4 regions of the Diaphorobacter ruginosibacter genome follow, and region 2 is predicted to be linked to each of the others. Evidence: predicted binding sites of a transcription regulator. Region 2 holds the regulator's gene; each other region holds the start of a gene.
What was found. Region 2 encodes sigma-54, which starts transcription at its own class of promoters, with help from an activator protein. Its sites were predicted from a motif close to TGGCANGNAANCTGCTTT; they were not measured.
Positions count from the first base shown of each region.

Region 1: the regulator sigma-54 is predicted to act here: its motif matches at 4,224-4,241, upstream of H9K76_RS05900 (circularly permuted type 2 ATP-grasp protein).
Region 3: the regulator sigma-54 is predicted to act here: its motif matches at 2,960-2,977, upstream of nirB (nitrite reductase large subunit NirB).
Region 4: the regulator sigma-54 is predicted to act here: its motif matches at 3,299-3,316, upstream of hmpA (NO-inducible flavohemoprotein).

Region 1 covers NZ_CP060714.1:1,279,767-1,286,953, reverse strand. Annotated here, with positions in the region: gene H9K76_RS05910 (NAD-dependent succinate-semialdehyde dehydrogenase) at 37-1,473, opposite strand; gene H9K76_RS05905 (alpha-E domain-containing protein) at 1,733-2,701, opposite strand; gene H9K76_RS05900 (circularly permuted type 2 ATP-grasp protein) at 2,703-4,199, opposite strand; gene H9K76_RS05895 (DNA internalization-related competence protein ComEC/Rec2) at 4,307-6,883, opposite strand; gene H9K76_RS05890 (RidA family protein) at 7,110-7,187, shown strand, end outside.
Region 2 covers NZ_CP060714.1:318,413-325,599, forward strand. Annotated here, with positions in the region: gene H9K76_RS01525 (PsiF family protein) at 1-193, opposite strand, end outside; gene argS (arginine--tRNA ligase) at 300-2,009, shown strand; gene H9K76_RS01535 (SPOR domain-containing protein) at 2,033-2,740, shown strand; gene H9K76_RS01540 (thiol:disulfide interchange protein DsbA/DsbL) at 2,809-3,459, shown strand; gene lptA (lipopolysaccharide transport periplasmic protein LptA) at 3,635-4,300, shown strand; gene lptB (LPS export ABC transporter ATP-binding protein) at 4,345-5,106, shown strand; gene H9K76_RS01555 (RNA polymerase factor sigma-54) at 5,162-6,742, shown strand; gene H9K76_RS01560 (acyl-CoA thioesterase) at 7,184-7,187, shown strand, end outside.
Region 3 covers NZ_CP060714.1:4,539,159-4,546,345, forward strand. Annotated here, with positions in the region: gene H9K76_RS20510 (CmpA/NrtA family ABC transporter substrate-binding protein) at 1-1,068, shown strand, start outside; gene ntrB (nitrate ABC transporter permease) at 1,132-2,040, shown strand; gene H9K76_RS20520 (ABC transporter ATP-binding protein) at 2,082-2,888, shown strand; gene nirB (nitrite reductase large subunit NirB) at 3,120-5,609, shown strand; gene nirD (nitrite reductase small subunit NirD) at 5,606-6,064, shown strand; gene H9K76_RS20535 (nitrate reductase) at 6,120-7,187, shown strand, end outside.
Region 4 covers NZ_CP060714.1:183,415-190,601, reverse strand. Annotated here, with positions in the region: gene lipB (lipoyl(octanoyl) transferase LipB) at 1-460, shown strand, start outside; gene lipA (lipoyl synthase) at 478-1,458, shown strand; gene norR (nitric oxide reductase transcriptional regulator NorR) at 1,565-3,205, opposite strand; gene hmpA (NO-inducible flavohemoprotein) at 3,363-4,541, shown strand; gene ptsP (phosphoenolpyruvate--protein phosphotransferase) at 4,584-6,344, opposite strand; gene H9K76_RS00925 (HPr family phosphocarrier protein) at 6,442-6,711, opposite strand; gene H9K76_RS00920 (PTS sugar transporter subunit IIA) at 6,680-7,132, opposite strand.

The DNA.
Region 1 (7,187 bases), 960 kb from region 2:
CCACAGCTGCAGTTGCAGCAATGGCCTGGCAGTCCATCACACGTTGGTGATCGAGATCGCGCGGGTGTTCAGGCAGGCCTCCAGCGCCTCCGGTCCGCCTTCCGAGCCGTAACCCGAATCCTTGATGCCGCCGAACGGCAGTTCCGCCGAGGGCGTGGCTGGCTGATTGACCCACAGCATGCCGACCTCCACACGCTGCGACAGCAGGTGGGCATTCTTCAGCGAAGAGGTGAACGCGTAGCCCGCGAGGCCGAACGCAAGGCGGTTGGCCTCCTTGACAGCCTCGTTCAGGTCGGTGAAGCCGCGCACCGCCGCCACGGGACCGAACGGCTCGTCGTTGAAGATGCGCGCGGTCAGCGGCACATTGTCCAGAATCGTCGGTGCGTAGAAATTGCCGGCGGTGCCGATGCGCTCGCCGCCCGTCATCACCTCGGCTCCGCTCTGCACGGCGTCGGCCATGAACTCGGCCATCGCCGTCACGCGGCGCGGATTGGCCAGGGGGCCCATCTGCGTGCCCTCGGCCAGGCCGTCGCCCACCCGCAGGCCCTTCGCATACTTGGTGAGCGCCGCCACGAAGTCGGCCTTCACACTCTCATGCACCAGGAAGCGTGTGGGAGAAATACAGACCTGGCCCGCATTGCGGAACTTGGCGCCTGCCGTGCACTTCACGGCAAGCGCGATGTCCGCGTCGTCGCAGACGATGACGGGCGCATGGCCGCCGAGTTCCATCGTCACGCGCTTCATGTGCTGGCCCGCGAGGCCCGCGAGCTGCTTGCCCACCGGCGTGGAGCCCGTGAACGTGACCTTGCGCACCACGGGGTGCGGAATCAGATAGCCCGAGATTTCCGCCGGGTTGCCGTAGAGCAGGTTGATCACGCCGGCCGGAACGCCCGCATCGGCGAACGCCCTGATCAGTTCCGCGGGGCTGGCCGGGGTCTCCTCCGGCGCCTTCACGATCACCGCGCAGCCCGCAGCCAGGGCGGCCCCCAGCTTGCGCACCACCTGGTTGATCGGGAAATTCCATGGCGTGAATGCCGCCACGACCCCCACGGGGTCCTTCACCACCAGCTGGCGAACGGCCAGGTTGCGCGAGGGAACGATGCGGCCATAGACACGCATGCCTTCGTCGGCGAACCACTCGATGATGTCGGCCGCGGCCGCAGCCTCGCCACGTGCCTCGATCACCGGCTTGCCCTGCTCCTGCGTGAGGATCTCGCCGATCGCCGCCGCACGCTCGCGCATCAGCGCGGCTGCGCGGCGCATGGTCCTGGCCCGCTCGATCGCGGGCATGTCGCGCCAGATCTCGAAGCCCTTCTGCGCGGAAGCAAGCGCCGCATCCATGTCCGCCTTGTTGGCATGCGCCACACGGCCGATTTCCTGGCCGGTGGCCGGATTGAACACGGCAAGCGACTTGCCGTCGGATGCATCGCGCCATTGGCCGTCGATGAAGAGCTGGGTATTGGGGTAACTCATGCGTTTGCTCCTTGTGCTGGGTGTCGGGTTGGTGGCTTGCTGATTTGCCTCACCCGCCAATATAGGACAGATGGGTGGGTTGTGCTGGATTGTGGTTGCGCATTCTGGAACCGCTTGGCAGATACCCGGCCCCGGCGCACCGGCGAAGCGGAAGTCGCCGCCTCTTCGGTTCATCCCCCGCACATCCAGCTCCACGTAAGCGCAGCGCAGAGCACTCCACCGCATCGCCCCCCGCAAGGAAGAAGTCCCCCCCTTTCGATCAATGGTGCACAGGCACCAGGAAGTCCCGGCTGATCCGGGACCCCAGCTCGTTCACCCGATCCAGGAACTGCGTCAGGTATGCATGCAGCCCGGTGGCCAGAATCTCCTCGATCCTCCCGTAGCTCAGGTCGGCCAAAAGGCGCCCCGCCTTGCGCTGCGTCTCTCCCGAGTGCTCGTTGGCCACGGCCGCCAGGTTGTCCACCACCTGCTTCATGTTCGAATGCAGGGAGCGCGGCATGTCGGCCCGCAGCATCAGCAGTTCGGCCACGCGCTCGGGTGTGATCACATCGCGGTAGACCTTGCGGTAGATCTCGAATGCGGAGACGCTGCGCAGGATCGCGCTCCAGTGATAGAAGTCGAACTCCGGCGTGGCACGCGTGGGATTGCGCACGCTGCCGTGGAAATCGCTCTGCACCGCATGGAACTTCACGTCCAGCAGCCGCGCCGTGTTGTCGGCCCGCTCAAGGGACGTACCAAGCCGCATGAAGCGGTACGCCTCGTCATGCAGCATGGTGCCCAGCGTGACGCCACGCGAAAGATGCGAGCGGTACTTGACCCACTCGAAAAACTGCCCCGGGTCGCGCTCGAGGGCCCCATCCTGCATGTGCTTGTGGATGGCCAGCCAGGTGTGGTTCTGCGTCTCCCAGACCTCGGTGGTCAGCGCCCCGCGCACCGCACGCGCATTCTCGCGCGCGGCCTGGATGCACGAGTAGATGGACGAGGGGTTGCGCTCATCACGCACCATGTAGGTGAGCACCTTCTCCTGCGTGATCTCGCCGTAGCGTGCGGTGTAGTCGGGTATCAGCTCGCTGATGGACAACAGGCCCAGCCAGCCTTCCTGCGCCTTGCTGGCGGATTGCGGCAGCAGCGACGTCTCGTAGTTCACATTGAGCATGCGCGCGGTGCTCTCGGCACGCTCCGTGTAACGCGACATCCAGAACAAATGGTCAGCGGTTCGGCTCAACATGTCAGGCTCCCTGCGATTGGTTATGCGATGCGGCCGAAGATGCGGGGGCGTCCTCGGGATTGAGCACCCAGGTGTCCTTCGTGCCTCCCCCCTGCGACGAGTTGACCACCAGCGAGCCCTCCTTGAGCGCGACGCGCGTGAGCCCGCCCGCGACCATGCGCACCTTCTTGCCCGACAGCACAAAGGGCCGCAGGTCGATGTGGCGCGGCGCAATGCCGGAGTTCACATAGGTCGGACAGCTCGACAGCGACAGCGTCGGCTGTGCGATGTAGCCGGCCGGGTTGGCCAGCAGCGCGGCACGGAACTCCTCGATCTCGGCCCGGGTCGCGGCAGGGCCGATCAGCATGCCGTAACCTCCCGCTCCGTGTACCTCCTTGACCACCAGTTCATGGAGATGATCGAGCACGTACTTCAGATCGTCGCTCTTGCGGCACAGCCACGTCGGCACATTCGAGAGGATGGGTTCCTCGCCCAGATAGAAGCGGATCATCTCGGGCACATAGGGGTAGACCGACTTGTCGTCCGCGATGCCGGTGCCGACCGCATTGCAGATCGCCACATTGCCGGCGCGGTAGACATCCATCAGGCCCGCGCAACCCAGGGTGGACGTGGGGCGGAACACGCGGGGATCGAGGAAGTCGTCGTCCACGCGCCGATAGATCACATCGACGCGCTGCAGCCCGCGCGTGGTGCGCATGAAAACGAAGTTGTCCTTGACGACCAGGTCCTGCCCTTCGACGAGCTCGACGCCCATCTGCTGCGCAAGGAACGCATGCTCGAAATACGCGCTGTTGTACATGCCCGGCGTGAGCACCACCACCGTCGGTTCGGAACTTGCCGAAGGTGCGCTCGCCCGCAGGGTGTCCAGCAGCAGGTCGGGATAGTGCGCGACCGGTGCCACCTTGTGCTGCGCGAACAGTTCGGGAAAGAGCCGCATCATCATCTTGCGGTTTTCCAGCATGTACGACACCCCCGAGGGCACGCGCAGGTTGTCCTCCAGCACGTAGTAGACCCCGTTGCCGCTGGCGTCCGGCGCCCGCACGATATCGATGCCCGAGATGTGGGAGTAGACGTCGTTGGGTACGTCGACCTGCACCATCTCGGGGCGGAACTGCGCGTTGCGGTTGATCAGTTCGTCGGGAACGATGCCCGCGCGGATGATGTCCTGCCCGTGGTAGACGTCGTGGATGAAGCGGTTGAGCGCGGTGACGCGCTGCTCCAGGCCCTGGCGCATGCGCTGCCATTCATCTGCGGGAATGATGCGCGGGATCAGGTCGAAGGGAATCAGGCGCTCGGTGCCCGAGCCGTCCTCGTCCTTGGCGCCATACACCGCGAAGGTGATGCCGACGCGCCGGAAGATCATCTCCGCCTCGGCGCGGCGCGCCTGCATCGCGCTGTCGGGCTGGCGCGCGAGCCATTGGGCATAGCGCCGGTAGTGCTCGCGCTCGGCACCTGCCGCGATAGGAAGCGTTGCATACATTTCGTCAAACCTGAGCATAAAGAAGCCTCCTGTGACCACAGGATAGCAAGTTGCAGGCCTGAAATCCCGGGCTGCCCTTCGCCAAGCATTAGCGCTATCCCTAGATCACTCTCAATAGCTCGACCTCACCATTTCAGTGCACCCGCACCCTCGGCAGGAACACGGTGATGCCAGTACCGGGCGGTGCGCTCACGCTCGCACCCCACGTCCTGCGCCCGATCGGAACGCCAGTGCACGGCGCCGCACACAGGCGTTGCGGCAACCACGACGGAGCGCTCGCGATAACGCCCCATGACCGCCGGTGCGGGATGGCCGAAGCGGTTGCGGTAACCGGCCTGCACCACGGCGATCCGAGGCTTCAGCGCGTCCAGAAACGCTTCGCTCGAGGAGGTCTTGCTGCCGTGATGCGGCACCAGGAGCAGGTGCACCGGCGCGAGCGCCCCCTGGGCCAGCAACGCCCACTCCTGCGCCAGTTCGATGTCCCCTGCCAGCAGCGCCGAGACGCCCTGCGCATCGGTCACCCGCAGCACGCAACTGGCAGCATTGGGCCGCAGGCGTTCGATCGGCCCCTCTGCCAACCTCAGCCCAAGCTCCGGCGGCGGATGCAGCACCTCGAAGCGCACGCCGTCCCAGGACCACTCGCCGCCTGCAAGACAGGGCTGCACGTCGCGCAGTTGCGCAAGCGGGTGCCCGCCTTCCAGCGACGCAAGCAGGCTGCTCTGCGGTTGCGCAGCCAGTACGGCAGCAGCGCCACCCGTATGGTCGGCATCGCGATGGCTCAGCACCAGGGTGTCGATGTGCTCGCCAAGGGCGTGGAGCACCGGCACGACAATGCGCTCTCCTGCATTGGCCTCGCCCGAATACTGCGGCCCGGCGTCGTAGAGAAGGCCATGCCGCGCGGTGCGCACCAGCACCGCCTGCCCCTGTCCCACATCGAGTGCCATGAGATCGAAACGCCCGGCTTCCGGACGTTCCTGCGACCACCACAGCAGCGGCACCATGCAAGGCAGCGCGAGCATCCGTACCCGCCACGGCAGCCGCAAGGCCAGCAGCATGCCTGCCAACGCTGCAGCCACGCCCGCCCACAGCGGCGCCACGGGCAGAGCAAGCTGCGCCATCGGCCAGTTGGCAAACCATTGCAGTGTTGCCGTGAAGAGCTGCGTGGCCAGCACAGCAGGCACCCACAGGCCATTCCACAGGATGCCGAGCATGGACAGCGGCAGCACCACGAAACTCACCCAGGGGATGGCCAGCAGGTTGACCACCAGCCCCACCACCGACATCTGCCCGAAGATCAGCAGGGAGAGCGGTGCCAGGGCCAGCGTGACAATCCACTGCTGGTGCAGCAACTGCCGCAAGTGAAGCGCAAGCGTTGCGATCGGAGACCGATGCGCCATGGCGCGAGACCGCATGCCACCCGCGAACAGCATGCCCACGGCCACGAAGCTGAGCCAGAAGCCGGCCTGCAGCATCGCCCACGGATCCCACAGCAGCACCAGGGCACAGGCGATCAGCCACACCTGCGGCCAGGGCCAGCGCTTGCCACCAAGGCGCAGCAGCGCGACGACACCCAGCATGAACACCGTGCGCTGCGACGGCACGCCCCAGCCGCTGAACAGCGCATACATCGCGGCCAGCAGCACACCACCCGACAGGCTCGCGAACTGTGCCGGCAGAAGCAGGCACAGGAGGCCGGAACGACGCCAGAGCGCACCGATGACCTTCGCTGCGAGCCATGCAAACATCGTCACATGCAGGCCCGAGATGCTGACCAGATGCGCCACACCGGTGATGCGAAAGAGATCCCAATCCTGCCGGTCGATCACGCGCTGGTCGCCCGTGACCAGCGCCGCCACCACGCCGGCAGCACGCTGCCGGTCCCCCTCCCGTTCCTGCTCCTGCGGAGAGCGCGAGGCTGTGCGCTCGAGAATGGCGTCGCGCACATGCTGACGCGCTCGCTCGACGGGATGGCGCCATGCCGAGTCATCGAGCAACCGGGGCGCGGACGATCCGTGTCCGGAACGGACATAGCCGTTGGCCTGGACGCCCTGCTCCCACATCCAGAGTTCGTAGTCGAAGCCGAACGGATTCATGCCGCCATGCGGCGCCCTCAGGCGTACTTCGAACGCCCAGCGCTGCCCCGCGCGCAGCGTCGCCGGCACGGCCGCTGGAGTGGATGCATCGTCCCACATGCCGAGCGCATACCAGCTCAGGTCCACCAGCCGAGGCAGCGAAACCGGCTGACCACGCCAGCGCGCCGACTCGACGCGCAATCGCATCTTCACGCCGCGTTCGCTGGACTGGGGCATCGCGGCGACGACACCCTCCACCTGCAGGTCCCGGCCCTCCAGGTCCGGATTCAATGCGGTCTGCGCCAAGGAGGCCGATCGCCATCCGATCTGGCCGAACACCGCAAGCGCCGACAATGCTGCCAGCGCCACGATCCACCCCGCCCAGGCCTGGCGTAGCCACACCGGATGCACAGCGGCCGATCGCACCCGCCGCCCCACCCGCCGCCTCATCAGCAGCGCACAGGCCAGCATGGCGCCCGCCCCCGTCATGCAGGCCACATAGGCTTCCGCGCTCCAGAGCATGCGCTGCTGCAACTGAAACGCCGTACCCAGCAGCACGCCGATCATGAGTGCCGATCCGGCCCATGGCGCGCACGGGTGACTCGCAGGAATGTCGGTGTGCAAGAGCATCCGGCGATGCTAGGGATTGCCCTTTCCCACGCCTTGATCCATGCGGACTGCCCGGCAAGGGATGACTCCGCAAATGGAATTGCGTGTTTCTCTCCCAACAGCCAGCGGCAACTATGTACCATTGGCGACTGCACGCCCCTGCCGGCCAGCGGGCGACGCGTCCAGCAGAGGAGTCCGCAAGCCATGCGATCTCCCCATTCACCCCCATCCAACAAGGACTGCCGCCATGAGCGTTTACGACAAACTCAAGGAACTCAACATCACCCTGCCGCCCGTGGCCACGCCTGCTGCGGCCTACGTGCCC
Region 2 (7,187 bases):
TGTTCGACAGGCACGACTTCATGAATGCCTTGCGTTCGTCACCTTTCAGTTCCTTGGAGCCGGCATCTGCATTGCAGGTGGCCATCTTCTGCTGCTGCGCCGTGGGCTCCTTGGCGGAGGCAGGCGTGGCGGCGATCATGCCCACGGAGAGGGCGAAGCTGACGGAGGCGAGAGCGGAAAGCAGTTTCTTCATGTTGATCTCCTGCAAAAAACCACAGAAATGCCCGAAAAAAGGGCGGGCCACTCAGCATAACGCCAGTTGACATACGTCAGATGACACGGGCACGTAAAATTGCCGGATGCTTTCCGTCAAACAGGATTTGCTCGCCGCCCTGGCTGCCGAGCTCGAAACACTTTCGCCCGGCGCAGGCGCGCGCGCGGCATTCGAAAACCCCAAGGTGGCCGCGCATGGCGATTTCGCCTGCACGGCTGCGATGCAGCTCGCCAAGCCGCTGAAGGCCAATCCGCGAGCGCTTGGTGAACAATTGAAAACCGCGCTGGAGGCGAGCCCGGCCTTCCAGAAGTGGGTGGACGCCATCGAGATCGCCGGCCCGGGCTTTCTGAACATCCGCCTCAAGCCCGCCGCCAAGCAGGAAGTGGTGCGCGAGGTGCTCACGCAGGGCGACCGGTTCGGCTTCCAGCCGCAGCGTGGCGAGAATGTCCTGGTCGAATTCGTCTCAGCCAATCCCACGGGGCCGCTGCACGTGGGCCACGGCCGCCAGGCCGCGATCGGCGACGCCATCAGCAACCTGTACTCCACCCAGGGCTGGAAGGTGCACCGCGAGTTCTACTACAACGACGCGGGCGTGCAGATCGACACCCTCACCAAGAGCACGCAGCTGCGCGCCAAGGGCTTCAAGCCGGGCGACGAGTGCTGGCCCACCGATGCCGAGAACCCGCTGGCCAAGAATTTCTACAACGGCGACTACATCGCCGACATCGCCCAGGCCTTCCTGAACAAGGAAACCGTCAAGGCCGACGACCGTGAATTCACCGCGAACGGGGATGTCGAGGACTACGACAACATCCGCAACTTCGCCGTCGCCTACCTGCGCAACGAGCAGGACAAGGACCTGCAGGCCTTCAACCTCCAGTTCGACGAGTACTACCTCGAATCGAGCCTGTACAAGAACGGCTATGTGGAAGACACCGTCAAGCGCTTGATCGCCAGCGGCCATACCTACGAGCAGGACGGCGCGCTGTGGCTCAAGTCCACGGACTACGGCGACGACAAGGACCGCGTGATGCGCAAGTCCGACGGCACGTACACCTATTTCCTGCCCGATGTGGCCTACCACATCCAGAAGTTCAAGCGTGGCTACGGCAAGGTCGTGAACATCCAGGGCACCGACCACCACGGCACGATCGCGCGCGTGCGCGCCGGCCTGCAGGCGGCCGACGTGGGTATTCCCCAGGGCTATCCCGACTACGTGCTGCACACCATGGTGCGCGTGGTGCGCAACGGCGAGGAAGTGAAGATCAGCAAGCGCGCCGGCTCGTACGTGACGCTGCGCGACCTGATCGAATGGACCAGCAAGGACGCCGTGCGCTTCTTCCTGCTGTCGCGCAAACCCGACACCGAGTACACGTTCGACGTGGATCTGGCCGTGGCGCAGAATAACGACAACCCGGTGTACTACGTGCAGTACGCCCATGCGCGCATCTGCTCGGTGCTGCGCGCCTGGGCAGAGCAGGGCGGTGCGGGCGTTCCAGCGCTCAGTGACGTGGATCTCGCGGCTCTCGAGGGACCGCAGGCCCAGGCGCTGATGCTGCTGCTCGCGAAGTATCCGGAAATGCTCACGGCCGCCGCCACCGGCAACGCGCCACATGACGTTACCTTTTACCTGCGCGATCTGGCGTCCGCCTATCACTCCTACTACGACGCAGAGCGTATCCTCGTGGATGACGAGAAGGTCAAGCTCGCACGCCTCGCGCTGGTCGCAGCGACCGCGCAGGTATTGCACAATGGCCTCGCCGTTCTGGGGGTCTCGGCTCCCGAGCGTATGTAACTTCGAGTGACTCCAACGGATCTATGAATCTTCACAAGCAACGCGGCGGCCTCATCCTGGGCCTTATTCTGGGCGTGCTCATCGGTCTGGCCGCGGCCCTGGCCGTTGCCGTCTATGTGACAAAGGTGCCCGTGCCGTTCCTGAACAAGAACGCGTCGCGGGGCGCCGACCAGGACGAGGCGGAAGCGCAGCGCAACAAGAACTGGGACCCCAACTCCAGCCTCTATGGCCGCAATCCGGCCAAGCCCGGCTCCACGCCGCAGGATGCGACCACGTCGCCGCCGGCGGTGACGGGCACGGTGACCCCGGCCCCCGCGCCGGTCGCGTCGGCGCCGGCACCCTCCACCACGACGGCCTCCGCTCCGCGTGGCACGGCGTCGTCGACCACCGCATCGCAGCAGCCCAAGCCCACCAGCAGCGACCCGCTGGGTGATCTGGCGCGCGCACGCGCCGCTGCGGCCCCTGCACCGGCGCCCGTGCCCACGACCAACGATCCGTTCGACTACTTCGTGCAGGCCGGCGCCTTCCGTTCACAGGCCGATGCAGATGCGCAGCGCGCCAAGCTGGCGATGCTGGGCTGGGAGGCCCGCGTGAGCGAGCGCGAGCAGAATGGCCGTACCGTGTTCCGGGTGCGAATCGGTCCGTTCAGCAAGCGTGACGATGCCGATTCGCTCAAGGGCAAGCTGGATGGGGCCGGGATCGAAACGGCACTGGTTCGCGTGCAGCGCTGAACTTTTTTGCCGTCCTTCGCTCACAATCCCAAGTTGCTACAAAAAAACTGAAGAGGAATGTTCATCTCATGAAACGCCGCGAGTTTTCCCTGTCCACCGCCTCGGCGGTCGCCGCTTCCGCCCTGACACTGCCCCTGTCGATGAACGCACAGGCCCAGGCCCGCGCTTTCAAGGAGGGCAAGGACTTCGTCAAGCTCAAGAAGCCCGTGGCGACCGATGCGCCCGCAGGCAAGGTCGAAGTCATCGAGTTCTTCTGGTACAGCTGCCCGCACTGCAATGCCTTCGAGCCGGCTTTCGAGGCCTGGGCGAAGAGCGCTCCTGCCAACATGGCGATCCGCCGCGTGCCGGTGGCCTTCAACGCGAGCTTCGTGCCCCAGCAGAAGCTGTATTTCGCGCTGGAAGCCATGAACCTCCTGCCGCAACTGCACACCAAGGTGTTCCATGCGGTGCACGTGGAGCGCCTGCCCCTGAACAAGGACGATGCCATTTTCGAGTGGATCGGCAAGCAGGGCGTGGACGTGGCGAAGTTCAAGGAAGCCTACAACTCGTTCAACACCGCCAACCTGCTGCGCAAGGCGGCCGCACTGCAGGAGGCCTACCAGGTCGAAGGCGTGCCATCGATGGGCGTGGCGGGCAAGTACTACACCGACGGCACCATGGCAGGCAACATGCAGAGCGTGCTGCAGGTCGTCGAGTACCTGGGATCGCTCAAGGCCTGATCGGATCGAACTCCTCGTCTCGCCACGGCTGAAGAACGCGTCCCCTGGGGCGCGTTTTTTTTGGTCCGGCGTGTCGGGGTGCACGATCTTTACCTTGTCCGCCTATCGTGGCGGGGTCGTTTCCATACCTTCTTGCCCGGGCTTCAGTACAATGGCCGAGCAAGATTCATGCCCTATGAAAAACAGACTCATCCCGTTATTTCTTGGCTGCCTGCTGGCCCTCGGCTCGGTGGCCTCCCATGCTGAAAAAGCCGACCGTGACAAGCCGATGAACATCGAGGCCGATGCACTGCGCCATGACGAGCTCAAGCAGATCAGCGTGTTCACGGGCAATGTGGTCATGACCAAGGGCACCATCGTGCTGCGCGGTGCGCAGCTGGAGGTGCGGCAGGACCCCGATGGCTTCCAGTTCGGCACGGTGACCGCTGCCGCCGGCAAGCGCGCATTCTTCCGACAAAAGCGTGATTCCGCTCCCGGTGCGCCGGACGAGTTCGTCGAGGGCGAGGGCGAAGTCATCGAATACGACGGCAAGGCCGACATCGTCAAGTTCATCCGCCGTGCCGAGCTGCGCCGCTACCGCGACACCACGCTGACCGACCAGGTCAATGGCGCACTGATCGTCTACAACAACATCACCGACGTGTTCACGGTGGATGGCGTCAAGAGCACCACGCCGGGCAATGCACAGGGTGGCACGCCTTCCGGGCGCGTGCGCATGACGCTCACGCCCAAGGAGAAACCGGCGGAAGGCGCGGCGTCCCAGCCCGCAAGGCCTGCACGCACGGGAGAAGCGCCCGCGTTGCGCTCGAGCCCCGAACTGAGCACGGGCGGCAGCAAGTGAGTAGTGGTGTCGACGTGTTGAACCCTGATTCCGCAGCAGCGCCCATGACGAGCAGCGTGGATGCGCACAGCCGCCTCGAGGCCCTGCATCTCGAGAAATCCTACGGCAGCCGCAAGGTGGTGAAGGACGTGTCCCTGTCGGTACGCAAGGGCGAGGTCGTGGGTCTGCTGGGCCCCAACGGCGCCGGCAAGACCACGTCGTTCTACATGATCGTGGGTCTCGTGCGCTCCGACGCCGGCGAGATCTACATCGATGGCCAGTCCGTGCAGGACCTGCCGATCCACAAGCGCTCGCGCCTGGGGCTGTCCTATCTGCCGCAGGAGGCATCGATCTTTCGCAAGCTCAACGTCGAAGACAACGTGCGTGCCGTGCTCGAGCTCCAGAAGGATGAGAACGGCCACGCGCTCTCGCGGGCGGTGATCGAGGAGCGCCTGACCATGCTGCTGCAGGAGCTGCGTGTGGACCACCTGCGCGAATCGCCTGCGCTGGCGCTCTCGGGCGGTGAGCGCCGCCGCGTCGAGATCGCCCGCGCCCTCGCGACACAGCCGCGCTTCATCCTGCTCGACGAGCCCTTTGCGGGTATCGACCCGATCGCGGTGATCGAGATCCAGCGCATCATCGGATTCCTGAAGGCGCGCGGCATCGGGGTGCTCATCACCGACCACAACGTGCGCGAGACGCTGGGTATCTGCGATCACGCATTCATCATCAGCGACGGCCATGTGCTTGCCCAGGGCACGCCCTCGGAGATCGTGGACAACGCCGATGTGCGCCGGGTCTACCTCGGCGAACATTTCCGCATGTGAGTGCCATGGGTGACGACCTGAGGGGACGCTTCATCGCGAGACAGGACTGCGGGCAATGAAACCGGGACTGTCGCTCCGCGTATCGCAACATCTGGCGCTCACGCCGCAACTGCAGCAGTCGATCAAGCTGCTGCAGCTCTCCACGCTGGAGCTCGACCAGGAGGTCGAGCAGATGCTGGATGACAACCCGTTCCTGGAGCGCGAAACCGATACCGCCACCCGCGAGGAGTTCGGGCTCGACAGCGCGGACACGCCGGCAAGCGGCGAAGAGGCGGAGTTCTCCCTGCATGCCGCAGGCTCCACCACGGCCTCGGCAGGCGCCGACGAGCCAGGTTCCGCAGCCGATGCAGACCCGCCGGCGGCCCAGACCGAGAGCGTCGACTGGGATGGCGACGGCACGGTCGATGTCCAGCCGGATGATGGCGAGTGGGGGGGCGATGCTCCCGCGCGCACCCATACGAGCGGGTCCGGCGAGGATGAAGTGGACGCCATCGATCTTGCGCGTGCACATGAGTCGCTCACCGACCACCTGCACCGGCAGGCACTCTCGCTGCATCTGTCGGAGATCGACAGTGCCGCCGTGCGCTTCCTAATTGAATCGCTGAACGACGATGGCTACCTGGAGGAATCGCTTGCCGAACTGGCGATTGCCCTGGCAGGCAACGATGCGCCCACCGAGGAGCTCGAAGAGCTCGTGCATCGCTTCACCGTGGCGCTGCGCCTGCTGCAGAGCCTCGAGCCAGCGGGCGTCGGCGCGCGCAACCTGGGTGAATGCCTCACGCTGCAGTTGCACGGCATGAACCAGGACGAGGAGGGCGATCCGGCGATCATCGCCGTGGCGCTCGACATCTGCCGCGATTCGCTGGACCTGCTGGCGCGCCGCGACGTCAAGCGCCTCACGCAGGCCTGTGGCGCCGGTGAGGAGAACACGCGCGCGGCCATGAACCTGATTGCGCGCCTGGAACCTCGCCCGGGGCGGCGCTTTGCCGATGTCCAGCGCCAGATCATCGTGCCCGACGTGATCGTCAAGAACGTGGGGCGCGGCGCGCAGATGCGGTTCACGGTGCAGCTCAACGCGGATGTGATGCCGCGCCTGCGCGTGCATGACGTCTACGCCAACGCCCTGCGCGGCCAGCGCGGCAACGAGGCCCATGCGGGCCTGCAGCAGCGGCTGCAGGAGGCGCGCTGGTTCATCAAGAACGTGCAGCAGCGCTTCGACACCATCCTGCGCGTGTCCACGGCCATCGTCGAGCGCCAGAAGAATTTCTTCGTGCACGGCGAACTGGCCATGCGTCCACTGGTGCTGCGCGACATCGCGGACGAGCTGGGCCTGCATGAGTCCACCATCAGCCGCGTGACGACGGCCAAGTACATGTCCACGCCCCAGGGGACCTTCGAGCTCAAGTACTTCTTCGGATCGGGCCTGGGAACCGAGACGGGCGGCAGCGCGTCGAGCACGGCCGTGAAGGCGTTGATCAAGCAGCTGCTGAGCTCCGAAAACCCGAAGAAGCCGCTGTCGGACAGCAAGATCGCGGACATGCTGGCGGAGCAGGGCATCGAGTGCGCCCGCCGCACCGTGGCCAAGTACCGCGAGGCGCTGAAGATTCCCCCGGCCAATCTGCGCAAGGCGGTGTGAGGGCAGCGGCCCATGAACGCGCCAAGGGTTTTCATGGGTAAGAAACGTCGTTTTTTGTCTGCTCTGCTTTCAATTTCACCCGAATGAGGTATTGCCAGCACCGGCCGAAATCGTGACCATTGGTGCATTGCGAACTGCACCCCGCTTCCGGCTGGCGGTGCAGCACATCTCGAGGGGCATTCCGGTGGAGTGCAAAGGGGAAGCGCAGCGGCCGCACCGGCCCGGACGATGGATGTCCTCGTCGGCGGTGCCTGGTGCAAGGAAAAAGGCCGCCAAGACGACGCCGGCACATGTGGGCCCTCAGCCCTGCACGCAGCGGTGCAGGACATGGACACATGTGCCAGGCGGGCGTCGCTGCCGCGCAATGTCAGAATGCAGCGCTTTCGAGTTCTCTTCTTGAACGCCCTTCCGAACTCTCTTCCGAACCCCCTTCACTCGCCCATGG
Region 3 (7,187 bases), 950 kb from region 2:
GTCATGGCATCGGTGCTGGGATTCGACCAGAAATACGGCGTGAAGATCGTTCCCAGCAAGGAGGCCAGCTGGGCCAGCGTGCGCGACAAGCTCACCAACGGCGATCTGGACATGGCCCATGTGCTGTACGGGCTGGTCTATGGCGTGCAGCTGGGAGTGGGCAGTCCGCAGAAGGACATGGCGGTTCTGATGACGCTGAACCGTAATGGCCAGGCGATCACGTTGTCCAGGAAGCTCGCCGACAAGGGCGCGGTCGATGCGGCCAGCCTCGCCAGGCTCATGGCCAGCGACAAGCGGGAGTACACCTTTGCGCACACCTTCCCCACGGGAACGCATGCCATGTGGCTGTACTACTGGATGGCGAGCGCGGGCATCGACCCGCTGAAGGATGCCAAGGTCATCACCGTGCCGCCCCCGCAGATGGTGGCGAACATGCGCGTGGGCAACATGGACGGATATTGCGTGGGAGAGCCCTGGGGGCACCGCGCGATCATGGACGGCATCGGCATCACGGCCGCCACCACGCAGGACATCTGGCGCGACCATCCCGAAAAGGTGCTGGGCTGCAGTGCCGACTTCGCGGAGAGGTATCCCAACACCTCGCGCGCCGTGATGATGGCGGTGATGGAGGCGGGTCGCTGGATCGACGCCAGCATGCAGAACAAGCTGAAGATGGCCGAGACCATCGCGGCCAAGTCGTATGTGAACACCAGCGTGGACGCCATCAATCAGCGCATCCTGGGGCGCTACCAGAACGGCCTGGGAAGAACCTGGGACGATCCGAACCACATGAAGTTCTTTGCCGATGGCGACGCGAACTTCCCCTACCTGTCGGACGGCATGTGGTTTCTCACGCAGCACAAGCGCTGGGGGCTGCTCAAGTCGCACCCGGACTACCTCGCGGTGGCCCGCAAGATCAACCGCATCGACCTGTACACCCAGGCGGCGGCGCAGCTCAAGGTGAGCGTGCCGAAGTCGCCCATGCGCAGCAGCAAGCTGATGGATGGGGTGGTGTGGGATGGAAGCGACCCGGCGCGCTATGCCGATTCCTTCAAGTCCAAGGCCTGAATCCAGGCCCTGTTCTCTCTGTGTTTCCTTCTTCGTTTTGTCTTGACCCCATCGGAGCCCACCATGGTCAGTGCAGTTTTTCATGGTCCCGCCACGGATACCGTCGATCCAGGAGCCCACGCGAACGCCCCTCGCATCCGTCAGCATGCGCCCCCTGATGAGCGCGCAGCGCCGCCGCGCATGCCGCTGGCGAGGCGTCTGGGCAGCTGGGCCCAGCGCGCCTTGCCGCCCGTGCTGGGCCTGATGCTGCTGGTGATGCTCTGGTCGATCGTGGCGCGCGGCGACGGCATTCCCGGGCCGCTGGCCACCTGGCAACAGGCGCAGGAAGTGTTCAGCGATCCGTTCTACCGCAACGGCCCCAACGACCAGGGCGTGGGCTGGAACGTGCTGGCCTCGCTGCAGCGGGTCTGCATTGGCTTCGGGCTCGCGGCGCTGGTGGGCATCCCGCTGGGCTTCGTCATCGGCCGCTTCGACTTCCTCTCGCGCATGTTCAACCCGCTGATCAGCCTGCTGCGGCCGGTGTCGCCGCTGGCCTGGCTGCCGATCGGCCTGTTGGTGTTCAAGGGCGCGGATCCGGCGGCGATCTGGACCATTTTCATCTGTTCGATCTGGCCGATGGTCATCAACACGGCGACCGGCGTGCAGCGCGTGCCGCAGGACTACATGAACGTGGCCCGCGTGCTCAACCTGAGCGAGTGGAAGATCGCCACCACCATACTGTTTCCTTCCGTCCTGCCCTACATGCTGACCGGGGTGCGGCTGGCCGTCGGCACGGCATGGCTGGTGATCGTGGCGGCAGAGATGCTCACGGGCGGCGTGGGTATCGGATTCTGGGTATGGGACGAGTGGAACAACCTCAACGTCGCGAACATCATCATCGCGATCTTCGTGATCGGCATCGTGGGTCTGGTGCTGGAGCTGGCGCTGGTGAAGCTGGCTTCCGCGTTCACATTCGAGGAGGTGAAGACATGAATGCCGCCATTGCTTCGAGCCCCGAGGGCCTGGCCGCACCGATGCCGACACTGGCAAGGTACATCGACGTGCAGAACGTGGAGCAGACATTCCGCACCTCGAAGGGCGTGTTCCCCGCACTGAAGGACATCAACCTGCGCATCGTGCGCGGCGAGTTCGTGAGCCTGATCGGGCATTCGGGCTGCGGCAAGTCGACGCTGCTCAACCTGATCGCGGGACTCACCTCGCCCACGGCGGGCGCGCTGACCTGCGCGGGCCGCGAGATCAAGGGACCTGGACCGGAGCGCGCGGTGGTGTTCCAGAACCATTCGCTGCTGCCGTGGCTCACCTGCTGGGACAACGTCCATCTCGCGGTGGAGCGCGTGTTCGGGCGCAGCGTCAGCCGGGCGCAACTCGCCGAGCGCACCGATGCGGCGCTGGCGCTCGTGGGACTCACACACGCGGCGCAGAAGCGGCCCGGTGAGATCTCGGGCGGCATGAAGCAGCGCGTGGGCATTGCCCGTGCGCTGTCGATGGAGCCGCAGGTGCTGCTCATGGACGAGCCGTTCGGCGCACTCGATGCGCTCACACGGGCCAAGCTGCAGGACGAGCTGCTGGAGATCGTGGCGCGCACGCAGCGCACGGTGGTGATGGTGACGCACGATGTGGACGAGGCGGTGCTGCTCTCCGACCGCATCGTGATGATGACCAACGGGCCGGCGGCGACGATCGGCGAGGTACTCCCAGTGCCGCTGCCCAGGCCGCGCAACCGGGTCGTGCTGGCGGACGATCCCGAGTACCAGCGCTGCCGCAAGGCGGTGATGGACTTTCTGTATACACGGCAGGGGCATGTGGAGAAGGGTGTGTAAGCAGTGCTGTGTACCGCACGTGCATGGCACATGCGTTGCACCAAAAAAGCGCATCTTCAAGGCCATGCAGCTGGCATGAGGATTGCATAGGAAAAAGCGTGGCCAATGTGGGCCACGGATGCATCGGGCAACGCAGCCCTGGTGCACACGACAAAGACGTCCAGGCGACCCATGAAGACTCATGGTCGTTGCCGGACGTCTTTTTGTTTTCATACGCCCACGGAGCATGAGATGAAGAAATCCAGACTGGTCATGATCGGCAACGGAATGGCGGGGGTGCGCACGCTGGAGGAGCTGCTCGCCATCGCGCCCGATCTCTACGACATCACGGTATTCGGCGCCGAGCCGCATCCCAATTACAACCGCATCCTGCTCTCGCCCGTGCTGGCGGGGGAGCAGACGCTTGAGGAGATCATCCTCAACGACTGGTCCTGGTACCAGGACCACGGCATCACGCTGCATGCGGGCTGCGGCGTGACCGATGTGGATCGCGCGCGGCGCATCGTGCATGCGGTGGACGCGAACGGCGACGCCGTCAGCGCGCCCTACGACCGGCTCATCTTCGCGACCGGATCCCATCCCTTCATGCTGCCGGTTCCGGGCAAGGATCTGCCGGGCGTGCTCGCCTACCGCGACATCGCGGACACGCAGGCGATGATCCATGCGGCCGCGCAATACCGGCACGCGGTGGTGATCGGCGGCGGTCTGCTGGGGCTCGAGGCGGCCAACGGGCTCATGAAGCGCGGCATGGAATGCACCGTGGTGCATGTGGGCGACTGGCTCATGGAGCGGCAACTGGACGACACCGCCGGAGACCTGCTCAAGCAATCGCTGATGGAGCGCGGCATGAAGTTCCTGATGGGGGCGCACACGCAGGAGCTGCTGGGAGACGACGCCACGGGTCGCGTGCGCGCCGTGCGGTTCAAGGACGGCAGCGAGGTGCCGGCCGACCTGGTGGTGATGGCGGTGGGCATCCGCCCCAACACGGCGCTGGCCGAGAAGGTCCATCTGCATGTGAATCGCGGCATCGTGGTGAGCGACACCCTGCAGACCGTGACCGACGCGCGCATCTATGCGGTGGGCGAATGCGCGGCGCACAGGGGCGTGGCATACGGGTTGGTGGCGCCGCTGTTCGAGCAGGGCAAGGTGCTGGCCAACCATCTTGCGGAGTTCGGCATCGGGCGTTACCAGGGATCGCTCACGTCGACCAAGCTCAAGGTGACGGGCATCGACCTGTTCTCGGCGGGTGACTTCCAGGGCGGCGCGGACACCGAGGAAATCATCATGAGCGACCCCGGTGGCGGTGTCTACAAGAAGCTGGTGCTCAAGGACGACCGGCTCGTGGGCGCATGCCTCTACGGCGATACGGTGGACGGCAGCTGGTACTTCAAGCTGCTGCGCGAAGGGCGCAGCGTGGCCGACATCCGGGACAAGCTGATGTTCGGCGAGTCCAACCTGGGCGACACCGGCCACCAGGGCCAGAGCAAGGCCGCGGCCATGGCCGACGGCGACGAGGTCTGCGGCTGCAACGGCGTGACCAAGGGCGCGATCTGCAAGGCCATCAAGGACAAGGGCCTGTTCACGCTGGACGAGGTGAAGAAGCACACCAAGGCCAGTGCGAGCTGCGGGTCGTGCACGGGCCTGGTCGAGCAGATCCTGATGTTCACGGCGGGCGGCGATTACTCCGCCACGCCCAAGCTCAAGCCGCTGTGCGGCTGCACCATGCACGGGCATCAGGCCGTGCGCGATGCGATCCGCGAGCACCGGCTGCTGAGCGTGCACGATACGTTCCGCTTTCTCGAATGGAAGACGCCCGATGGCTGTGCCACCTGCCGCCCGGCCGTCAACTACTACCTCATCAGCACCTGGCCCAAGGACGCGCTGGACGATCCGCAAAGCCGCTTCATCAACGAGCGCAGCCATGCCAACATCCAGAAGGATGGCACCTACAGCGTGGTGCCGCGCATGTGGGGCGGCGAGACGACCGCCGACGAGCTGCGCCGCATCGCCGACGTGGTGGACAAGTACCAGATTCCCACGGTGAAGGTCACGGGCGGCCAGCGCATCGATCTGCTCGGAGTGAAGAAGGAAGACCTGCAGGGGGTGTGGAACGATATCGGCATGCCCTGCGGCCATGCGTACGCGAAGGCACTGCGCACCGTGAAGACCTGCGTGGGCAGCGAATGGTGCCGCATGGGAACGCAGGACAGCACGCAGCTCGGCAAGGACCTGGAGCACGCGATGTGGCGCATGTACGCACCGCACAAGGTGAAGTTCGCGGTGAGCGGCTGCCCGCGCAACTGCGCGGAATCGGGCATCAAGGACGTGGGCATCATCGGCGTGGATTCAGGCTGGGAGATGTATGTGGGCGGCAACGGCGGCATCAAGACCGAAGTCGCGCATTTCTTCGCCAAGCTGAAGACCGCGGAGGAGGTGATGGAGTACACCGGCGCGTTCATGCAGCTGTACCGGCTGGAGGGCTGGTACCTGGAGCGCACCGTGCACTACCTCGCGCGCGTGGGGCTGGACTATGTGAAGCGCCGCATCCTCGAGGACGAAGCCGGGCGCAAGGCGCTCTGGGCGGATCTGCAGGCCGCCCTCGAAGGCGAGCCAGACCCCTGGTTCGAGACACGGCGCGCGGCGGTCGATACGCGCCAGTTCATTCCCATCGTGCCGGCCGTCGCCGACGCCAGGGCACACGCAAAGGAGATCACGGCATGAGTCATGCAATGCATCACGACGACTGGATCGCCATCTGCGCGCTCGACGATATTCCGGTGCTGGGGGCGCGGCGCGTGGCACGCGCGCGCGGGCTCGATGTGGCGATCTTCCGCGGTGCCGCCGACCGGGTGTTCGCGCTGCTCGACCGCTGTCCGCACAAGGGCGGGCCGCTGTCCCAGGGCATCGTGTTCGGAGAGAGCGTGGCCTGTCCGCTGCACAACTGGACGATCGCGTTGGCCACGGGCGAGGCGGCCGCGCCCGACGAAGGCAGCACCGCGCGTTTCTCCGTGCTGCTGGACGGCGGCGTCGTGCACCTGAGCGCCAGGGAGCTCGCGGAGCATGCGCTTGAATTCACGCGCCCGCATGCCGGGCCGGCCTGCAGGGGCCACGCCGAACCCGCGGCCGCGGGTTCGGCCGCGCTCCGCAGCGTGCCGGTCACGTTGCAGCGCGCCTAGGGACCCTCTGCACGATTCGACCGATCCCTCACCACCCATGCGAGCGGCTGCCACCATGCAAGAAACCCAATCCACCTGCCCCTACTGCGGCGTCGGCTGCGGGGTGATCATCGAGACACGAGGCGGTGCCATTACCGGCGTGCGCGGCGATCCATCGCACCCCGCGAACCATGGAAAGTTGTGCACCAAGGGCAGCACGCTGCACCTCACGGCCGCCCCGGCACAGGCAGCGCAGGCCCGCCTGCTGGTACCGCAGCTGCGCGCGCGCCGCGATGCCGAGCCGGCACCCATCGCCTGGTCCTCCGCGATCACGCATGCGGCCGAGCGCCTGGAGGGCATCGTCGCTGCGCACGGGCCCGATGCGCTGGGCTTCTATCTCAGCGGCCAGCTGCTGACCGAGGACTACTACGTCTTCAACAAGCTGGCCAAGGGGCTGATCGGCACCAACAACATCGACACCAATTCGCGCCTGTGCATGAGCAGCGCCGTGGCGGGCTACAAGGCGACGCTCGGCGCCGATGCGCCGCCTGCCTGCTATGACGATTTCCAGCACGCGGGCTGCCTGTTCATCGCGGGCAGCAACATGGCGTGGGCCCATCCGGTCGCATTCCGGCGCGTGGAGGCGGCGCGCGCGGCGAATCCGCAGATGAAGATCATCGTGGTCGACCCGCGCCGCACGGAAACGGCCGCGGTGGCCGATCTGCATCTGCCGCTGGCTCCGGGAACCGATGTGATGCTGTTCCACGGGCTGCTGCACATCATGCTGCGAGAGGGCTGGGTGGACGAGGCCTACATCGACCGGCACACCCGGGGCTTTGCCGAACTGAAGGCGCTGGTGCGCGACGCCGTGCCCGGGCACGTGGCCGCCATCTGCGGACTGAATCAGGACGACCTGCTGCGCGCGGCGCGCTGGTTCGCGCTGGGCGGCGATGCAACCCCTCCTGACGCGCGCCGTGGCACGCTCAGCCTGTACTGCCAGGGCCTGAACCAGAGCAGCAGCGGAACGGACAAGAATGCCGCGCTCATCAACCTGCATCTGGCGACCGGACAGATTGGGCGCGCTGGGGCCGGCCCGTTTTCCCTGACCGGTCAGCCCAATGCAATGGGCGGACGCGAGGTGGGC
Region 4 (7,187 bases), 130 kb from region 2:
CCAGGTGGTGGCCTATCCGCTCATCGACCTGCGCCGCGCGGGCTACTTCGTGAAGGAGTATGTCTACCGCCTCGAGGAGGCCGCCATCCGCACGCTGGCGCATTTCGGCGTGGTCGGCCATCGCGTCGCCCATGCGCCCGGCGTGTACGTGCGCCTCGATGATCCGCACAGCCATGCCCTGCTCGCCCAACGCCCGCAAAAGGGTCTTGCCAAGGACGATGCGCAGGACTTCACGGGACTTGGGAAAATCGCCGCCCTGGGCATCAAGGTCTCGCGGCACTGCACCTACCATGGCGTGGCGCTCAATGTGAACATGGATCTGGAGCCCTATTCCCGAATCAACCCGTGCGGCTATGCCGGGCTGAGAACGGTCGATCTTTCTACAATGGGCGTCAACATCACCAGTGACGAGGCGGCGGAAGTTCTTGCCGGGCAACTGCAACGCCGCCTTGCACCCTGACACAAAGTCGAGCAGATATGAGCACTCCTGAAGTCGTGCGCGAAGCGCAATCGGCAGAAGCCTACAACCCGCTGGCCAAGCAGAAGGCCGCGGCCAAGCTCTCGCGCATCCCCATCAAGGTCGAGCAGGGCGAAGTCCTGAAGAAGCCCGAGTGGATCCGCGTGAAGGCAGGCAGCCCCACCACGCGCTTCTACGAAATCAAGGACATCCTGCGCGAGAACAAGCTGCACACGGTGTGCGAGGAAGCCTCCTGCCCCAACATCGGCGAATGCTTCGGCAAGGGCACGGCCACGTTCATGATCATGGGCGACAAGTGCACGCGCCGCTGCCCATTCTGCGACGTGGGCCACGGCCGCCCCGACCCGCTCGACGTCAACGAGCCGCTGAACCTGGCCAAGACCATCGCGCAGCTGCGCCTGAAGTACGTGGTGATCACCAGCGTGGACCGCGACGACCTGCGCGACGGCGGCTCGGGCCACTTCGTGGAGTGCATCCGGAACATCCGCGAGCTCTCGCCGCAGACGCAGATCGAGATCCTCGTCCCGGATTTCCGTGGCCGCGACGACCGCGCCCTCGAAATCCTCAAGGCCGCGCCACCCGACGTGATGAACCACAACCTCGAAACCGCACCGCGCCTGTACAAGGAAGCGCGCCCCGGTTCGGACTACCAGTTCTCGCTGAACCTGCTCAAGAAGTTCAAGGCACTGCACCCCAGCGTGCCAACCAAGAGCGGCATCATGGTGGGCCTGGGCGAGACGGACGAGGAGATCCTGCAGGTGATGCGCGACATGCGCGAGCACAACATCGACATGCTCACCATCGGCCAGTACCTCGCCCCGTCCAACAGCCATCTGCCCGTGCGTCGCTACGTGCACCCCGACACCTTCAAGATGTTCGAGGAAGAGGCCTACAAGATGGGCTTCACCCACGCCGCGGTGGGCGCGATGGTGCGTTCGAGCTACCACGCCGACCAGCAGGCGCACGCTGCGGGCGTCTGACCCGTCTCCAGCCTGCCCTTCACAGAAACCGCGCCCGATCGGCGCGGTTTTTTATGGGCAGACGACTGACACACGATGAAGAACGCCCCCTGCATAGGGCGTCATTTCATGGCTTCCGTGGGGCCTGGACCCCCAGGCGACGCGCGAGTCGCTGCAGGTTCGCGCGATCAAGTTGCAGCTCGCGCGCGGATGCCGCCCAGCTCGCGCCGTTGCGTGCAAGGCTTTGTTCGATCAGTTGGCGCTCGTACTGCTCCACGGCTGCGCGCAGGCCGAGCGCTGGCACATCGACCGCCATCGGCGATGCAGGCACGCGCCCCGGAACGTCGCTTTGGATTGCGGCTTGCGCGCCCGAAATGGCCGCAGCACCCGGCTGTTCGTCATCCCACAAGTCCTGAACGCGCAGCGTCAGCATGCGCGGGCGATGAGGGGACACACCGCTTCGCGCTGCACCGGCCGGCGCACGGCTCAATGCCTTGAGCACCGCGCGGCTGATCCGGTGCTCCAGCTCGCGTACGTTGCCCGGCCAGGCATGCTGCAGCAGCGCGGCCTGCGCATCCGCATCCAGCCGCAGGCCGCCCAGAGCAAGCCTCGAACGGTTCTCCTCCAGGAAGAAGCCCGCGATCTGCAGCACATCGCTGTCACGCTCGCGAAGCGCCGGCACATGCAGCGGATAGACGCTCAGGCGGTGGTAGAAATCGGCGCGCATGCGTCCGGCCTCGACCTCCGCCACGAGATCGCGATTCGTCGCAGCGATCACCCGCACGTCGACGTGGTGCCCACGGTCCGAGCCCAGACGCTGCAGTTCGCCGCTTTGCAGCACCCGCAGCAGCTTGGCCTGTACGGCCAGCGACAGCTCGCCGACTTCATCGAGGAACAGCGTCCCCAGATGCGCCTGCTCGAACTTGCCGCGCCGCTCGGAGAGCGCTCCGGTGAACGCGCCGCGCACGTGGCCGAAGAGCTCGCTCTCAACCAGGTTGTCCGGCAGTGCGGCGCAATTGAGGCTCACGAGCGGCCTGCCCGCACGCGCCGAGCGCGCATGCACGGCCTGCGCCACCAGCTCCTTGCCCACACCGGTGTCCCCCGTGATCAGCACGGTGAGGTCGCTTTGCGCCACCAGCGCGATGTCGGCCTTGAGTTTCTGCATGACCGGGCTTTGCCCCACCATGCTGCGCGGCGCCGACTCGGCCTCGCGGGCCGCGCTCCCGCCTCCATCCGCACGGGCCGCGGAGCGCGCCAGCCCGCTCACGCGCTCCGCGGTGGTCACGGTGGCCGCGGCGAGATTGCTGAAGGCCTGGAGCACGGCGAGCGCATGCGGACCGGACAGACGCCCCTGCGTCAGCGAATCGAGCGTGAGCAGCCCCCAGGTGGCCCCTCCCACCTGCAGCACGCAGCCCATGCAGTCGTGCACGTGCAGCGCTCCTTGAGGCGCCTGCACGAGACCATCGTAGGGATCGGGCAGCGTGCTGTCGGGGGCAAAACGCATGGCCTGGCCCGCCGCCATCAACTGCGCGAGCCGTGGATGCTCCGCAATGCGAAAACGCCGGCCAAGCGCATCGGGGACCAGTCCGTCGATCGCCAGCGGTCGCAGCCATTCCCCGTCCTCCAGCCGGAGCAGCGCGGCCGCATCGGCCGGGAGCACGGTCCGTAGCGCCGCGAGCAGTCGGCGCAGGCGCTCTCGCTCGGGAAGCTCCTCTGCCAGATCGGCGACCAGGGGAATCAGTGCATGGAGGGTGGCGGAAATTGTCAATTTGACTCCATAAGCAGTCATAAAGACGCTAATTGATCGATGTCATATTGACCCACATTCTTGCAAACCCTTGTCGCTCAATGGCATTGGCAATGGCACAGGGCTTGCGTTGAGGGGGGCAGCCACTTTTCATGCGTACCCAAGGAGTCCATTTCAGATGTTGACCGAATCCCAGAAAGCCATCGTCCGTTCCACCGTCCCGCTGCTCGAAACCGGAGGCGAGGCCCTGACCACCCACTTCTACCGGATCATGCTGAGCGAGCACCCCGAAGTGCGGCCGCTGTTCAACTCGGCCCACCAGCAGACCGGTGCCCAGCCCCGGGCGCTCGCGCACAGCGTGCTCATGTACGCCAAGCACATCGACCGCCTCGAGGCACTGGGCGACCTCCCTGCACAGATCATCAACAAGCACGTGGCTCTGCAGGTGCAGCCCGGGCACTATCCCATCGTCGGGGCCTGCCTGCTGCGCGCGATCCGCGAGGTGCTGGGGGCGGAGATCGCCACCGATGAAGTGATTGCCGCCTGGGGCGCCGCCTACCAGCAGCTGGCCGACATCCTGATCGGTGCCGAAGCCCAGGCCTACGACCGCAACGCCGGCGTTCCCGGCGGCTGGCGCGGCGAACGCGCATTCATCGTGCAGATGAAGGTCGAGGAAAGCAGCGAGATCACCTCGTTCCACCTCGTGCCCGCGGACGGCGGCGCGGTGATGGCGCATGAGCCGGGCCAGTACCTGGGCCTGCGCCTCATCATCGACGGCGAGGAGCAACGCCGCAACTACTCGATCTCCGCACCAAGCAACGGCCGGAGCCTGCGCATCAGCGTCAAGCGCGAGCCCGGGGGCAAGGCCTCCAACCATCTGCACGATGCGGTGCACGAAGGCGACACGCTGCAGGTGTTCCCGCCCGCCGGCAACTTCACGCTCCGGCAGGGCGACAGGCCACTGGTGCTGATCAGCGGCGGCGTGGGCATCACCCCCACGCTGCCGATGCTGCAGGCGGCACTGCAGGGCGAGCGCGAGGTCACGTTCATCCATTGCGCCCGCGAACGCGGCGTGCATGCGTTCCGCGAGCAGATCGACACGCTGGCCCGGCAACATCCGCAGCTCACGCGCCGCTATTGCTATGACCGCGCCACGCCGGCCGACGCCGTGGATGCCGAGGGCCTGCTGACCGCCGAGCAGCTCGGCGAATGGCTGCCCGCATCACGCGACGCCGACGTGTACTTCCTCGGCCCGCGCGGTTTCATGCGCTCGGTGAAGCAATCGCTCGCGCAGCTGGGCGTGCCGCAGGAGCAGGTGCACTACGAATTCTTCGGACCTGCCGAAGCACTCGCCTGAGAGCGTGTTGGCGACCCGGGCGCGAAGGGGTGCCCGTGGCCCTCAGGCCGGGGCCACGGGTGCCAGCGGTTCGTCCGATGCGAGAATCGACTGCGACCACTCGCACAGCTTGCGGGTGTCCGAGCGCAGGATCTCCTGCTTGACCGCGAGAATCTGCGCGGGGTGCATCGAGAAGGAGCGCAGGCCGAAGCCCAGCAGCAGGCGCGTCATCGTGACATCGCCACCCATCTCGCCGCACACGCAGACCTCCTTGCCGGCCTCGTTGGCCGCGCGGATCACGTCGGCCACCAGGCGCAGCACAGCCGGGTGCATCGGATCGAAGAGGTGGGCCACCGCCTCGTCCGCACGGTCGATCGCCAGCGTGTATTGCACCAGGTCATTGGTGCCGATCGAGACGAAATCGAAGTGCTTCAGGAAGCTGCGGATCATCAGCGCCGCGGCCGGCACCTCGATCATCGCGCCCAGCCGCAGATCGCCATATGCCTCGCCACGCGCATCGAGCTCCGCACGCGCGAGGTCGAGCTGCGCCAGGGTCTGGCGGATCTCGCCGATGCTCGAGAGCATCGGAAAAAGCAGGTTCACCTTGCCATGCAGCGCTGCACGCAGCACCGCGCGCAGCTGCGTGCGGAACATGGACGTGTCGGCCAGGCTCCAGCGGATCGCGCGCAGGCCGAGCGCCGGATTCAGCGAGCCGCCATCCCGATGCCCCTTGTCGAGCGGCTTGTCGTTGCCAATGTCGATGGTGCGCAGCGTGACCGGCAGGCCGCTCATGCGCTCCAGCGCCTCGCGGTAGACGGCATACTGCTCGTCCTCGTCGGGCAGCTTCGCGCCGCGCCCCATGAACAGGAATTCGGTGCGGAACAGGCCTACGCCCACGGCGCCGGCATGCACCGCGCCATCGCAATCGTCGGGGCGCTCGATGTTGGCCATGAGCTCGATCGACTGGCCGTCGAGCGTCACTGCGGGCGTGTGGCGCAGGCGCGAGAGCCTCTCACGCTCCAGCGACACCTGGCGGCGGCGGAAGCTGTACTCCTCCAGCACGATCGAGGACGGGTTGACGATGACGATGCCCGCATCGCCATCGATCACCACCCAGTCGTCCTGCCGCACCAGCAGACTGGAGCTGCGTGCGCCGACGACAGCAGGAATGTCCATGCTGCGCGCAACGATGGCGGTGTGCGATGTCTTGCCGCCGACGTCGGTCACGAAGCCTGCGAACAGGCTGGTCTTGAACTGCAGCATGTCGGCGGGGGAGAGATCGTTGGCGATCAGCACCAGAGGGTCCTCGGTGAGCTCCTCGCCCAGGCCGGGCAGCATGCCCTGCGCACGCTTGGGGCTCGCCGGCGGTGCGACGGGGCTGGCGACACCACGCATGTATCGCAGCACGCGCTCGACCACCTGCTCGAGGTCGGCCTTGCGCTCGCGCAGGTACTCGTCCTCCATCTCGTCGAATTGCCGCGAGACAAGTTCAAGCTGGGTGGTGAGGGCCCATTCCGCGTTGTACAGGCGCTCGGAAATCCAGCGCTTGACGCCGTTCTCCAGCAACTCGTCCTGCAGCAGCATCAGGTGCACGTCCAGCAACGCGGCCAGCTCGTGCGGCACATCGGCAGGCAGCTCTTCCTGCATGCGCCGCAGTTCCTCGACCACGGCGTCGCGCCCTGCCCGCAGGCGCTTGATCTCTGGAACGACCTGCTCCGGCTCGATGAAATAGTGCACCACCTCCATGCGACTGGAGGCAGCGATCACCGCGCGGCCAATGGCAATTCCTGGAGCCACAGCCAATCCATGTATCGCGAATGTCATGGTCGTCGAGTCTCCGTTCTCTGCATCGCCGCACCTGCGCGGCCCTCTGCAGCATCATTTCTTCAATCGAATGGCGCGTCCGCGTGCGTGCAGACCGTCACTCTCCCTCGCCAAACTTGCCGTCGATCAGGGCGACCAGCGCCTCCATCGACTGCTCTTCCTGCTCGCCATCGGTCTCCAGCTCGATCTCGGTGCCGATGCCTGCCGCGAGCATCATGACGCCCATGATGCTCTTGGCGTTCACCCGGCGTTCGCCACGCGTGATCCACACATCGCAAGGGCAGCTGCCGGCCAGCTTGGTCAACTTCGCGGATGCGCGTGCATGCAGTCCCAGCTTATTGCTGATGATGATTTTTTTCTTGATCATGAGATGAACAGGTCATTCGAATCTGATTTTGAGGTGCCGTCGGTGCCACCTGCATCACGCCCTGCGTTCCTCCGACCAGGGCGCGCGACATCAACGACTCCAGTTCCTCCCGCCGATAGCACACCGCCCGCAGCAACATGGGCAGGTTCGCGCCGCACAGCAGCCGCGAGCGTGTTCCGTCCGCGATGCGCTGCGCCACATTGCAGGGGGTCGCGCCGAACACGTCGGTGATCAGCAGCACCTGTCCGGGCTGCTGGTCGAGCAGAGCCTGCGCGGCGGCCTGGGTGGCCTCGGGCGGCTCGTCGGCCGGAACATCGAGTGCCAGCACCTCATCCCGGCATTCGGGGAACACGTGCAGTGCGCATTCGCGCAGCGCGCCGGCCAGGGGTGCATGGGCAATGATGAGGATGTGCGTGTTCATGGCGGAAGGGAATATGGATCACATTATGGCGTCAGGCCAGTCAGCCGATGGTGCG